4 regions of the Leclercia sp. CFBP8987 genome follow, and region 4 is predicted to be linked to each of the others. Evidence: predicted binding sites of a transcription regulator. Region 4 holds the regulator's gene; each other region holds the start of a gene.
The links. The regulator CRP, encoded in region 4, controls carbon source genes, mostly activating them, when cyclic AMP is high. The targets are predictions, from matches to a motif close to ATGTGANNNNNNTCACAT.

Region 1 (3,111 bases), 1.3 Mb from region 4:
CAGATATCCGGCGTGGTCACGCCCATCGGCAGGTAGACCAGGTCCAGCTTCGCGTCATAGGCGGCAGGCGCCCAGGAGTTCGGGGAGTTGAAGGTGAAGGTGTGCTCATCCGACGGGATAGCGTTTGGATCTTTCGCACCCGGGTCAAAGGCCCACAGCAGCTTACCGGTGTTAACATCAAAACCACGGATCACACCGGAGGTTTCGCGGGTGGAGAAGTTATCTGTTACTGAACCGGCAATCACGATGGTTTTATCGGTGATGATCGGCGGTGAGGTCGGCTCATACAGACCCGGAGTTTGATCCGGCATGTTGGTCTGCAGATTCAGTACGCCTTTGTTGGCAAAGGTTTCGCACAGCTTGCCGGTTTCCGCGTTGAGAGCAATCAGACGACCGTCGTTCACCGGCAGCATGATGCGGCGCGGACAGTCGGCAACCACTTCCGGGCTGGCATTATCAGCACGGGCTTCGTGGTAAGAGACACCACGGCAGGTTACGTGCTGGAACTGGTTATTGGTTTTCAGCTGCGGATCGAAGTGCCATTTCTCTTTACCGGTGGCTGCATCCAGCGCGAACAGACGCTGGTGCGCCGTACACAGGTAGAGCATGTTGCCCACTTTAATCGGCGTCACTTCGTTAGTCAGCTCGCCCGGATCGTTCGGCATCTTGAGATCGCCGGTACGGAATACCCAGGCTTCTTTCAGGTTTTTCACGTTGTCCGCGTTGATCTGCTTCAGCGGGGAGTAACGTTGGCCTTCCTGGTTACGACCGTAGGCAGGCCAGTCGCCATCTGCCACGTCGGAGATAGCCGCCGCCGGGGTGGAATCGGCATTCAGCGTGCCTTTGATTTCCTGCGGATCGTTAAAACCAGCCCAGGTCAGGATCCCGCCGCTGATCAGCAGCGCCACGACCAGCGCGGTAACCGCCCCGCCGGAGCGCACGATCAGACGACGCCAGACGAAAGGCAGGATCAGCCAGATACCGAAGAAGACCAGAATATCGCTGCGTGGGGTCAGCGCCCAGAAGTCGAAGCCGACCTCCCAGACGCCCCAGATCATCGTAGCGAGCAGCAGGACGGCATAAAGCCACAGTGCCGATTGTTTACTGCGCCATAACAACAGGGTGACGCCTAACATCACTACGCCAGCAATCGGGTAGTACCAGGAGCCGCCAATCGCCACCAGCCAGACTCCCCCTATTAACAGGTAGAGCCCGCACAGGGCTGCGAACAGCGCTGTAAGCCTCACGAGTAACCGTGAGTGTTGAACCTTTGTTTCCGCCATAAAAAGTACTCTTTAAGTTTGTTAATTTTTTGATAGCAATTAATTATAGAACTTAACAAGTGTGATCGGAATCACAAATCTGGCTTTTATGAACGGATGCGCCAGGAGGATCCATTTGCTGGTATACTTCAGGGCTTATGTAGCGATGCCGGACGCGAATCCATCGGCATTGAGAAATTCGTTCTAAAAACATACGGTTAGTAAAATGAAACATACTGTTGAAGTGATGATCCCGGAAGCGGAGATCAAAGCGCGTATCGCCGAACTCGGTCGTCAGATCACCGAAGCCTATAAAGACAGCGGCAGCGAGATGGTGCTGGTGGGTCTGTTACGCGGTTCCTTCATGTTTATGGCCGATCTCTGCCGCGAAGTGCAGGTCTCCCATGAAGTCGATTTTATGACCGCCTCCAGCTATGGCAGCGGTATGTCGACCACTCGTGATGTGAAAATCCTTAAAGACCTGGATGAAGACATTCGCGGCAAAGATGTTCTGATTGTTGAAGACATCATCGACTCCGGCAACACCCTGTCGAAGGTGCGCGAAATTCTCAGCCTGCGTGGACCTAAATCGCTGGCGATTTGTACCCTGCTGGACAAACCGACCCGCCGTGAAGTTCAGGTTCCCGTGGAGTATGTTGGCTTCTCGATTCCGGACGAATTCGTGGTGGGCTACGGCATTGACTACGCTCAGCGTTATCGCCATCTGCCGTATGTCGGCAAAGTGGTGCTGCTGGACGAGTAAGGTAAGTTGGGTGCGGCTTGATGCCCTCACCCCGACCCTCTCCCACAGGGAGAGGGAGCAAACACTAAAAACGGCAACTTGCGTTGCCGTTTTGCTTTTACTTATGATTATCGTGCTTCTGGGTCAGGTTTGAGACGCCGCGACGGTAGCGCTGCTCAAGGGTTTCCCGGTTGGTGGCAGTGACTTCCAGATCGCGCAGCAGGCCATCGTGGATGCCGTACGCCCAGCCGTGGATCGTCACTTTCTGCCCGCGCTTCCACGCAGACCGCATAATAGTGGAGTGGCCGAGGTTATAGACCTGCTCCATCACGTTCAGTTCACACAGGGTATCCAGACGACGCTCCTGCGGCATTTGCCCCAGCAGTGAGCTATGTTTGAACCAGATATCACGAATGTGCAGCAGCCAGTTGTCGATCAGACCCAGTTCGGTGTTCTCGACCGCCGCCTGTACACCGCCGCAGCCGTAGTGACCGCAAATAATGATGTGTTCGACTTCCAGCACGTCAATGGCGTACTGCACCACGGACAGGCAGTTCAGGTCGGTGTGGATCACCAGGTTTGCGACGTTACGGTGAACAAAGAGTTCGCCCGGTTCGAGGCCAGTCAGACGTTCAGCGGGAACGCGGCTGTCGGAGCATCCAATCCAGAGAAAGCGTGGTTTCTGCGCCTGAGACAGTTTCTCAAAAAATCCGGAATCTTCCTCCAGCAGCATCTTTGACCATAGTGCGTTATTGCTGATGAGTGTATCTATGTCATTCATGGAGATAAACGGCCTGTAACCGGGTTAATGCGTTGCGCTAATATAGGGCAACTCCATTTTTTTTAAAACAACACTTCGCGTGTCAGCACTATAGGTAACTCTATTTCATGACCATTGCACTGGAGCTCGAGCAGCTTAAAAAAACCTATCCGGGTGGTGTCCAGGCACTGCGCGGCATAGATCTTAAAGTCGAAGCCGGTGATTTTTATGCGCTTCTGGGGCCCAACGGGGCAGGTAAATCCACCACCATCGGCATTATCAGCTCGCTGGTGAATAAGTCCTCTGGCCATGTAAAGGTCTTCGGCTACGACCTGGAAAAGGACGTG
Region 2 (3,111 bases), 2.2 Mb from region 4:
GTGGCGTACTACGCCGGGCAGTTGGTCATGAACACCTTCGGGATCTCCATTCCCGGGCTGCGCATTGCGGGTGGTCTGATCGTGGCGTTTATCGGTTTCAGGATGCTCTTCCCGGCCCCGAAATCACCGGATGCTGCTGACGCCCAGGACGCGCTGGAAGACAAGCAGGGCAGACCGGCCCCGAACATCGCCTTCGTGCCGCTGGCGATGCCAAGCACTGCGGGCCCGGGGACCATTGCGATGATCATCAGCTCCGCTTCGACGGTGCGCAGTGGCTCTGATTTCCCGGAGTGGGTGGTGATGATTGCCCCGCCGCTGATTTTTGCCATTATCGGCGTGATCCTGTGGGGCTGTCTGCGTAGCTCGGGCGCGATTATGCGCTGGGTGGGCAAAGACGGTATCGAAGCGATCTCCCGTCTGATGGGTTTCCTGCTGGTCTGTATGGGCGTGCAGTTTATTATTAACGGCGTGCTGGAAATTATTCAAACCTACCCTAACTAACAAAGCCGGGTGGCGCGCTGCCACCCGGTCACTTCTTTAGCCGTGATGGGGCTGCTCTTCCAGAGCGACAGGCCATTTCCTGAAGATCAGCACCGACCAGATTAACGCCGCCAGCGCCGGGATCGCCCCCAGATAGCCAATCGACGCCATCGACAGATGCAGGATCACCTGATTCCCCACCAGCGCGCCTGCGCCAATCCCCAGATTGAAAATCCCGGAGAAGAGGGCCATCGCCACGTCCGTGGCATCCGGCGCCAGGGCCAGCACTTTCACCTGCATCCCAAGGCCGATAATCATAATCGCCACACCCCAGACGACGCTCAACAGCGCGAGACTGGTCTCGCTACCCGAGGCGGGCAGCAGCAGCAGCAGACACCCCAGCAGCAGAGCAATAGCGCTGCTCACCAGCAGCGAGGCGTGACGGTTGCCGAGCTTACCAAACAGCAGGCTGCCGATAATCCCCGCGCCACCTAACAGCAACAACAGTATCGTGGCGAAGCTGGCGCTGAACCCGGCGATGGTCTGCACAAACGGCTCGATATAGCTGTAGGCGGTGTAGTGCGCGGTGACCACGACCACCGTCAGCAGATAGAGGCTCATCAGCGCCGGACGACGCATCAGCAGCGGCAGGCTTTTCAGCGATCCGGAGTGCTCGCTCGGCAGTTTCGGTAACAGCTTGATCAGGCACAGCAGGGTGAACAGCGCCCCGAGCCCGATAACGAAAAAGGTGGTGCGCCAGCCGAACAGCTGCCCAACGATGCGCCCGATCGGCAGTCCGAGCACCATCGCCAGCGCGGTGCCGGTAGCCAGCAGGCTCAGCGCCTGGGCGCGCTTCCCGGCGGGGGCCAGGCGGATCGCCAGCGAGGCGGTTATCGACCAGAAAATGGCGTGCGCAAAGGCAATCCCGATCCGGCTAATGACCAGCACCGTGAAGTTCCACGCCAGGAACGACAGCACATGGCTGGCAATAAACAGGACAAACAGCCCGATCAGCAGCTTGCGCCGCTCCATCTGGCTGGTGAGCAGCATAAAGGGTAACGACATCATCGCCACCACCCAGGCATAGATGGTGAGCATGATCCCCACCTGCGCGGTCTCCATGCCGAAGCTGCTGGCGATATCCGACAGCAGGCCGACGGGAACAAATTCAGTGGTGTTAAAGATGAAGGCGGCAACGGCGAGCGTGACCACGCGTAGCCACGCGACCCTGCGGGAAACGGTGTGAGTTGTCATGGAGATGTCCGGGAGTCGTTACGTCAATGAGGTGGGACGATCTTAAAACCTTCCCTGGTGGAAATACAATCGTTTTGTGATCTGGATCTCACTCCGTCCTAAAACTAATCGCTGGTGAAACCGGCTATTTTCCATAAATATAGGATGCAACATAACGTTAACAGTGGGTCAGGCGATGCAGGAAATTGAGTTTTATCTGGTGGATGCGTTCAGTGAGGTCTCGTTTGGCGGCAACCCGGCGGCAGTTTGTCCATTGCCGGAATGGCTGCCGGACGAGACGCTGCTGCGCATGACGCGGGAGCACAACCAGTCCGAGACTGCCTTTTTTGTGCGCCACAAGGGCGGCATCGAGCTGCGCTGGTTCACCACGAACGGCGAGGTCAACCTCTGCGGTCATGCCACGCTGGCGACCGCCTGGGTACTGTTTAACGAGCTGGACTATCCCGACGTCCGGATCCATTTTGATACCGCCTCCGGCAGGCTGACCGTCACCCGCGAGGGCGACTGGCTGACCCTCGATTTCCCTGCCTGCCCGAGCGAGCCGCAGACCCCGCCGCCAGAGATGCTTGCCGCGCTAGGGGTCCAGGACTACGTCGAAGCCCGCAAAGGGCGCGCCTGGGTGATTGTGCTGGAGAGTCGTGAGCAAGTTGAGGCGGTCACGCCGGATATCAATGCCATGACCCCCGGCGAGCATAAGGTGTCGATCACTGCCCGCGGTGAAGGCGAATACGATTTCGTCAGCCGCTTTTTCTCCCCGGGCGCGGCCCTGTGGGAAGATCCGGTCACCGGCTCGGCTCACACTATGCTGATCCCATACTGGAGTGAAAAGTTAAATAAAACGTCGCTCTTCGCCCGGCAGGTTTCTGCCCGCGGTGGCGATGTGCGCTGTGAACTGAAAGGCGACCGGGTATTAATGAGCGGCAGGGCATCGCTGTATATGAAAGGTCATCTGTTTTTACGCTAACGATAAGGGTTAACCCAATGAAAGAAATTGAATTTTATCTGGTCGATGCGTTTAGCGACCGCGCGTTTGGTGGGAATCCTGCAGCCGTTTGCCCGCTCGAGGAGTGGCTGCCGGATGACGTGCTGTTAAAGATGGCCCAGCAGCATAACCAGTCGGAGACCGCGTTTTTCGTGCGCACCGATGCGGGTTTTGAGCTGCGCTGGTTTACGACGCAGTACGAGATTAACCTCTGTGGTCACGCCACGCTCGCCAGCGCCCATGTGATTTTTGAGTATCTCGATTATCCGCACACCGAGATTGTCTTCTCCACACGCTTTGTCGGCGACCTTAAAGTCACCCGCAGCGGTGACTGGCTGACCCTGAACTTCCCGGCGTGGAGCAGCGAGGTGGTAGACAACCCACCTGCATTACTG
Region 3 (3,111 bases), 2.2 Mb from region 4:
ACGCGCCCAGATGGCGTTGATTGCCTCCGGTGCGACGTTGGCCAGCCCGGAAATACAGGCGGAACAACCTTCGACAAAGCCCTGATGGATCAGCGAGTCCGGGCCGTTCAGCACGTCGAAACCGTCGATATCCTGGGCGGCCTTCAGGAAACCGCTCAGGCTCTCGTAGCTGCCCGCGCTGTCTTTAATCCCGATAATGTTCGGGTGCGAGGCCAGCACGCGCGCGGTCTGCGGCTCAATGGTATTGCCGGTTCGCGCCGGAATGTTGTACAGGAAGACCGGCACCGTCAGGGCATCGGCGATGGCGGTGTAATGGGTAATCAACTCCGCCTGCGTCAGGGGGACAAACCACGGGGTGATCACCGAAACGGCATCCACGCCCAGCGTTTCAACCTGCTTGCCGAGGCGAATGGTGGCCCGGGTGGAGATCTCCCCGATGTGCGCCACCACCGGCGCGCGTCCGGCGACTTCTTCCACGCAGGTGCGGGTGACGGCCACTTTTTCCTCTTCGGTCAGGACAAAGAACTCACCGTTGGTGCCGCCGCAGAAAATACCGTTACCCGCCGCGAGTTGGCGCTGGATCTGGCGTTTCAGGCCCGTCAGATGCAGACCGCCATCCTCGGTAAAGGGGGTGACGATCGCCGTCAGCACGCCTTCAATCTTGTTACGCATTTCTCACTCCTTCGATGTTTACATTTCGGGGAACAGGGTCTGGTAAATGCCCTGCACCTCGGCATGGCTGACCTGACGCGGGGCGTTGTTCATCAGGCGTTTAACGTTCAGGGCGGCATCGCTCAGGGAGGCGATGTCATCCCGCGGGACGCCCAGCGTTTCGAGGTTGTCCGGTAAATTCAGACGACGCACCAGGGCGGCAAACCACTCCACCAGCGCGTGAGATTTCTCTTCTGCCGACAGGGAGGTATCGGCACCCGGCACCAGATCCCAGACCTGAGCGAATTTTTCGATCGCGTTCGGGCGCACCACGCGCATGCAGGGCGCCAGCAGAATGGCGTTGGCTACCCCGTGCGGGAGGTGGTATTTGCCCCCCAGCGGATAAGAAAGGGCGTGCACCAGATGGGTACCGGCATGGGCAATGGCCACGCCGCCGTAGTACGAGGCCCACAGCATCTCCAGCTTCGCCGCCAGGTTGTGCGGCTCGGCGCAGGCGGTTTCGATGTTGTTCAGCAGTTTGCGCAGGCCAATCAGCGCCGCGTTATCGCTCACCGGATTCGCCACGGTGGCGGTAAAGCACTCGATCAGGTGGCACAGCGCGTCGATCCCGGTCGAAGAGGCAATGTGCGGCGGCATGCTGGTGGTGAGTTCCGGTAACAGGGCCACGTAATCCGGCAGCAGCACCGGGGAGATGATGCCGATTTTGGTGCTCTGCTCAGGGATGGCGAGGATCGCGTTCGGCGTGGCTTCAGAACCGGTGCCGGCGCTGGCCGGAATCAATAATGAGGGGAGGCGAACGGTCGGTTTTTCTCCCGCCAGCAGGGCGTCCAGCCCCGGAGAAGAGTTATGGCACAGGACGGAGAGCAGCTTGGCCACATCCAGTACGCTGCCGCCGCCCACGCCCACCACCAGATCAACGTCGGTGTCGTTGATCCCGGTCAGCAGGGCGCGAACGTCATGATCGGTTGGCTCCGGCGGCACGCTGTCGATCACGCTGACGTGGCGGTTGTCGGCTTCCAGCAGAGTGCGGATAGCGCGGGCCGCGTCCAGACGGGCGATATTGCCGTCGGTGACCAGTAAAAGGCGCGTCTTGCCGGCCAGCAGGGGCGCGAGGGCCGGGATGGCCCCTGCACCGCTGATAATCGTACTGTTAATGGTTAACACATTGCTCTCCTGTTGCTGTGTCTGTGATTAATTTCGCTCAAAAAAGGCAATCACAGTCATCGTGTGTCTAAATTTATAATTTATTCGCAAACTGAATAACTTGATCTTGCTCACATATAATCAATCATGATTGAATATAATCATTAACAGGAAATGCGAACCTTTGGGGATGTAAGTGAACAACCTGAACAGAGAAGTGGTGGTGATCGCCGATGACTTTACCGGCGCTAACGATGCGGGGGTCAGCCTGGCGTTAAGCGGCAAAAAAGTCAGCGTGGCGTTTCAGACTCCCTTTACCGGCGACACCGATGCGCTGGTTATTAATAGCGACAGTCGATCCCTTCGGGCATCAGAGGCCGCTGAAAAGCTGGCGCGCTTTGCCGCCGAGATTGATGCCGCAAAATGGCTGGTGAAGAAAATCGACTCCACCCTGCGCGGCAACCCGGGGGCAGAAGTCGAGGCGCTGCTGCGTCTTAGCGGTCAGCGTCAGGCGATTATCGCCCCGGCATTCCCGGCAGCGGGACGTACCACGCAAAACGGCGTCTGCCTGGTGAAGGGCGTGCCGGTCACGGAGACCGAATTTGCCAGCGACCCGAAAACCCCGGTGCGTCATGCCCATATCGCGGCAGTGCTGGTGGAGCAAACTGCGCTTAACAGCGTGGTGGTTACCCCGGCGCAGCTGGCGGCGGCTCTACAGGGCGATGCGCACCTGCTGATTGTGGATGCGCAGAGCGACGACGAACTGGATCAGATTGTCAGTGCGGCCTTTGCCAGCATTGAGCGTCCGCTGCTGGTGGGCTCCGCCGGGCTGTGCGATGCCCTGGCGCGCCGTCTGGCTACCCCGCGTCAGCTGCTGGCGGTAATCGGTTCGATGAGTGAGATTGCGCAACAGCAGATCCAGCTCGTCCGCAATCACCCTGATGTCAGTACGGTACTGATTGATATTAATGATGTGTTTAACGGTGCGCTGGCGGGTTATCAGCAGCAGATCGCTGCGGCGCTGGCGGCGGGCCAGCACTGCGTGGTGCATACCTGCGCCGATACTCAGGCCCGGCATCGAATAGATGCCCTGTGTCAGCAGCGCGGATTAAGCCGCGCCGCGCTGGGGGAGACCATCAGCGCATTTCTGGGGGAATTAACGCGCAACGTGCTTGAGAGCCACAACCCGGCGGCGCTGTATGTCTCCGGCGGCGATGTGGCGATGGCGGTTGCCCGCGCGCTCAACGCGCAAGGGTTTGCCATTCGCGGACAAGTGGCGCAGTGCGTGCCGTTTGG
Region 4 (3,111 bases):
CCCCTGGAACCAGGTGCCGGGCACCTTCACCCCCTGGCAGCCGCTGCCGGAACCGACCGACGTGCTGTTTTATGAAGGCCTGCATGGCGGAGTGGTGACGCCGCATCACGACGTGGCGCGCCATGTCGACCTGCTGGTGGGCGTGGTACCGATCGTCAATCTGGAGTGGATCCAGAAGCTGACGCGGGATACCAGCGAACGCGGTCACTCCCGCGAGGCGGTGATGGACTCGGTGGTGCGCTCGATGGAGGATTACATTAACTTCCTGACGCCACAGTTTTCCCGCACCCATATTAACTTCCAGCGCGTCCCGACCGTGGACACTTCTAACCCCTTTGCCGCAAAAGGCATCCCGTCCCTTGACGAGAGCTTCGTGGTGATCCACTTCCGCAATCTGGACAATATTGACTACCCCTGGCTGCTGGCGATGCTGCAGGGTTCATTTATTTCGCACATCAATACGCTGGTGGTGCCGGGCGGGAAGATGGGGCTGGCGATGGAGTTGATCATGATGCCGCTGGTGCAGCGGTTGATGGAAGGCAAGAAGATCGACTGAGGTTTTGTTGCCCGGTAAGCGCAGCGCCACCGGGCAAGGCGCTTAGGCCTCGATCACTTCATACGAATGCGTAATGTTGACCGCTTTCTCCAGCATCAGCGCCACGGAGCAGTACTTCTCCGCAGAGAGATCCACCGCGCGGGATACCGCCGCATCTTTCAGCGCTTTGCCGGTGACCACGAAGTGCAGGTTGATATGGGTGAACAGGCGCGGCGCCTCTTCACGGCGCTCTGAGGTCAGCTTCACTTCACAGTCGGTCACATCGTGACGCCCTTTTTGCAGGATCGACACCACGTCGATGGCGCTGCATCCGCCTGCCGCCATCAGGACTACTTCCATCGGGCTTGGCGCTTTATCACCGGAGTTGCCATCCATCAAAATCTGGTGCCCGGAAGCGGACTCACCAAGGAACGTTAACCCTTCTACCCATTTCACACGTGCTTGCATTTGTATTAACTCCAGGAGTGCATTTTTGCTGACAGATTACGCGTCAGTAACAATTCTGACAACGGAAGTCGACCTGCATCAAGCTGAAGCGAGACACCAGGAGACACGCGGCAAAAGCTATGCTAAAACAGTCGGGATGCTACAGTAATACATTGACGTTGCACATGTATGCAGAGGACATCACACATTCCAGGCTGCTAATTATTGTGCCAGCCAGACCCCAGGCAGGGGAAAGAATTCGATTGCAACCCCAGAGTACAGGTACATAGCCAGACTCTGGAGACAGCTTATAACAGAGGATAACAGCGCATGGTGCTTGGCAAACCGCAAACAGACCCGACTCTCGAATGGTTCTTGTCTCATTGCCATATTCATAAGTACCCATCGAAGAGCACGCTGATTCACCAGGGTGAAAAAGCGGAAACGTTGTATTACATCGTCAAAGGCTCAGTGGCAGTGCTGATCAAAGATGAAGAAGGCAAAGAGATGATCCTCTCTTACCTGAATCAGGGAGATTTCATCGGCGAGCTGGGCCTGTTTGAAGAAGGTCAGGAGCGTAGCGCCTGGGTGCGTGCGAAGACCGCGTGTGAAGTGGCTGAGATCTCCTATAAGAAGTTCCGCCAGCTGATCCAGGTTAACCCGGATATCCTGATGCGCCTCTCCTCGCAGATGGCTCGCCGTCTGCAGGTCACGTCCGAGAAAGTGGGTAACCTCGCCTTCCTCGACGTAACGGGCCGTATCGCTCAGACCCTGCTGAACCTGGCGAAACAGCCAGACGCCATGACCCACCCGGACGGTATGCAAATTAAAATTACCCGTCAGGAAATTGGTCAGATCGTCGGATGTTCGCGTGAGACAGTCGGTCGTATTCTGAAAATGCTGGAAGATCAAAACCTGATTTCCGCCCACGGTAAAACCATCGTGGTTTACGGAACACGTTAATTCCGCTCAAACGGCGTGGCATCGCAGGATGCCACGCCGTTTTTGTCTCTAGCATCCATGTGGCGCAGGCTCATTTATCACCCGGAAGTTAACTACGCACTGCGGCAAACCCTGGTGTTGTGTCTCCCCGTGGCTGTGGGTTTGATTTTCGGTCATCTGCAACAGGGACTCCTCTTTTCTCTGGTTCCAGCCTGCTGCAACATCGCTGGCCTGGACACACCGCATAAACGCTTTTTTAAACGTCTGACTATTGGCGGCTGCCTGTTTGCCGGATGTAGCCTGGCCGTCCAGCTGTTGCTGGCGCGGGATATTCCACTGCCGCTCATTCTGACGGTACTGGCAATGACCTTAGGCGTCACGGCAGAAATCAGCGCTCTCCATGCGCGACTCCTGCCCGCCTCGCTGATTGCGGCCATCTTTACCCTGAGTCTTGCCGGGAACATGCCGGTCTGGGAACCGCTGCTCCTCTATACGCTGGGCACCCTCTGGTACGGGCTGTTTAACTGGTTCTGGTTCTGGATGTGGCGCGAACAGCCGCTGCGCGAGTCGCTGAGCATGCTCTATCAACAGCTGGCGGATTACTGCGAAGCGAAATATACCCTGCTGACCCAGCACACTGACCCTGAGAAATCGTTGCCACCGCTGCTGGCCCGCCAGCAGAAGGTAGTGGATCTGATCAGCCTCTGTTACCAGCAGCTGCATATGCTGGCGGCCAACAGAAATCACGAATACAAACGCCTGCTGCGCACCTTCCAGGTGGGGCTGGATCTGCAGGAGCATATCTCCGTCAGTCTGCACCACCCGAAGGAGGTGCAAAAGCTGGTGGAGCGCAGTCACGCCGAAGCGGTGATCCGCTGGAACGCACAGACCGTGGCGGCCCGCCTGCGGGTGCTGGCTGATGACATCCTCTATCATCGCTACCCCACTCGCTTTAGCATGGACAAACCGCTCGGCGCGCTGGAAAAAATCGCCCGTCAGCACCCGGATAACCCGGTGGGACAGTTCTGCGCCTGGCACTTCAGCCGTATCGCCCGGGTGCTGCGCACCCAGCGTCCGCTCTACCCGCGCGACCTGATGGCCGACAAGCAGAAACGCCTGCCGCTGATCCCCGCCCTGAAAAGCTATCTGTCGCTGAAGTCTGCCGCCCTCCGTAATGCGGCGCGTAT

Region 1: the regulator CRP is predicted to act here: its motif matches at 1,343-1,360, upstream of hpt (hypoxanthine phosphoribosyltransferase).
Region 2: the regulator CRP is predicted to act here: its motif matches at 1,809-1,826, upstream of SOM40_RS10905 (sugar transporter).
Region 3: the regulator CRP is predicted to act here: its motif matches at 1,935-1,952, upstream of SOM40_RS10945 (iron-containing alcohol dehydrogenase).

The regions. Positions count from the first base shown of each region.
Region 1 is NZ_CM188255.1:820,166-823,276, forward strand. Features, by position in the region: gene SOM40_RS03835 (glucose/quinate/shikimate family membrane-bound PQQ-dependent dehydrogenase) at 1-1,283, opposite strand, end outside; gene hpt (hypoxanthine phosphoribosyltransferase) at 1,489-2,025, shown strand; gene can (carbonate dehydratase) at 2,123-2,785, opposite strand; gene SOM40_RS03850 (ABC transporter ATP-binding protein) at 2,893-3,111, shown strand, end outside.
Region 2 is NZ_CM188255.1:2,251,217-2,254,327, forward strand. Features, by position in the region: gene SOM40_RS10900 (MarC family NAAT transporter) at 1-501, shown strand, start outside; gene SOM40_RS10905 (sugar transporter) at 538-1,734, opposite strand; gene SOM40_RS10910 (PhzF family phenazine biosynthesis protein) at 1,910-2,698, shown strand; gene SOM40_RS10915 (PhzF family phenazine biosynthesis protein) at 2,716-3,111, shown strand, end outside.
Region 3 is NZ_CM188255.1:2,258,837-2,261,947, forward strand. Features, by position in the region: gene SOM40_RS10940 (dihydrodipicolinate synthase family protein) at 1-672, opposite strand, end outside; gene SOM40_RS10945 (iron-containing alcohol dehydrogenase) at 691-1,836, opposite strand; gene dtnK (D-threonate kinase) at 2,012-3,111, shown strand, end outside.
Region 4 is NZ_CM188255.1:4,442,195-4,445,305, forward strand. Features, by position in the region: gene SOM40_RS21455 (phosphoribulokinase) at 1-556, shown strand, start outside; gene SOM40_RS21460 (OsmC family protein) at 599-1,003, opposite strand; gene crp (cAMP-activated global transcriptional regulator CRP) at 1,313-1,945, shown strand; gene SOM40_RS21470 (YccS/YhfK family putative transporter) at 2,003-3,111, shown strand, end outside.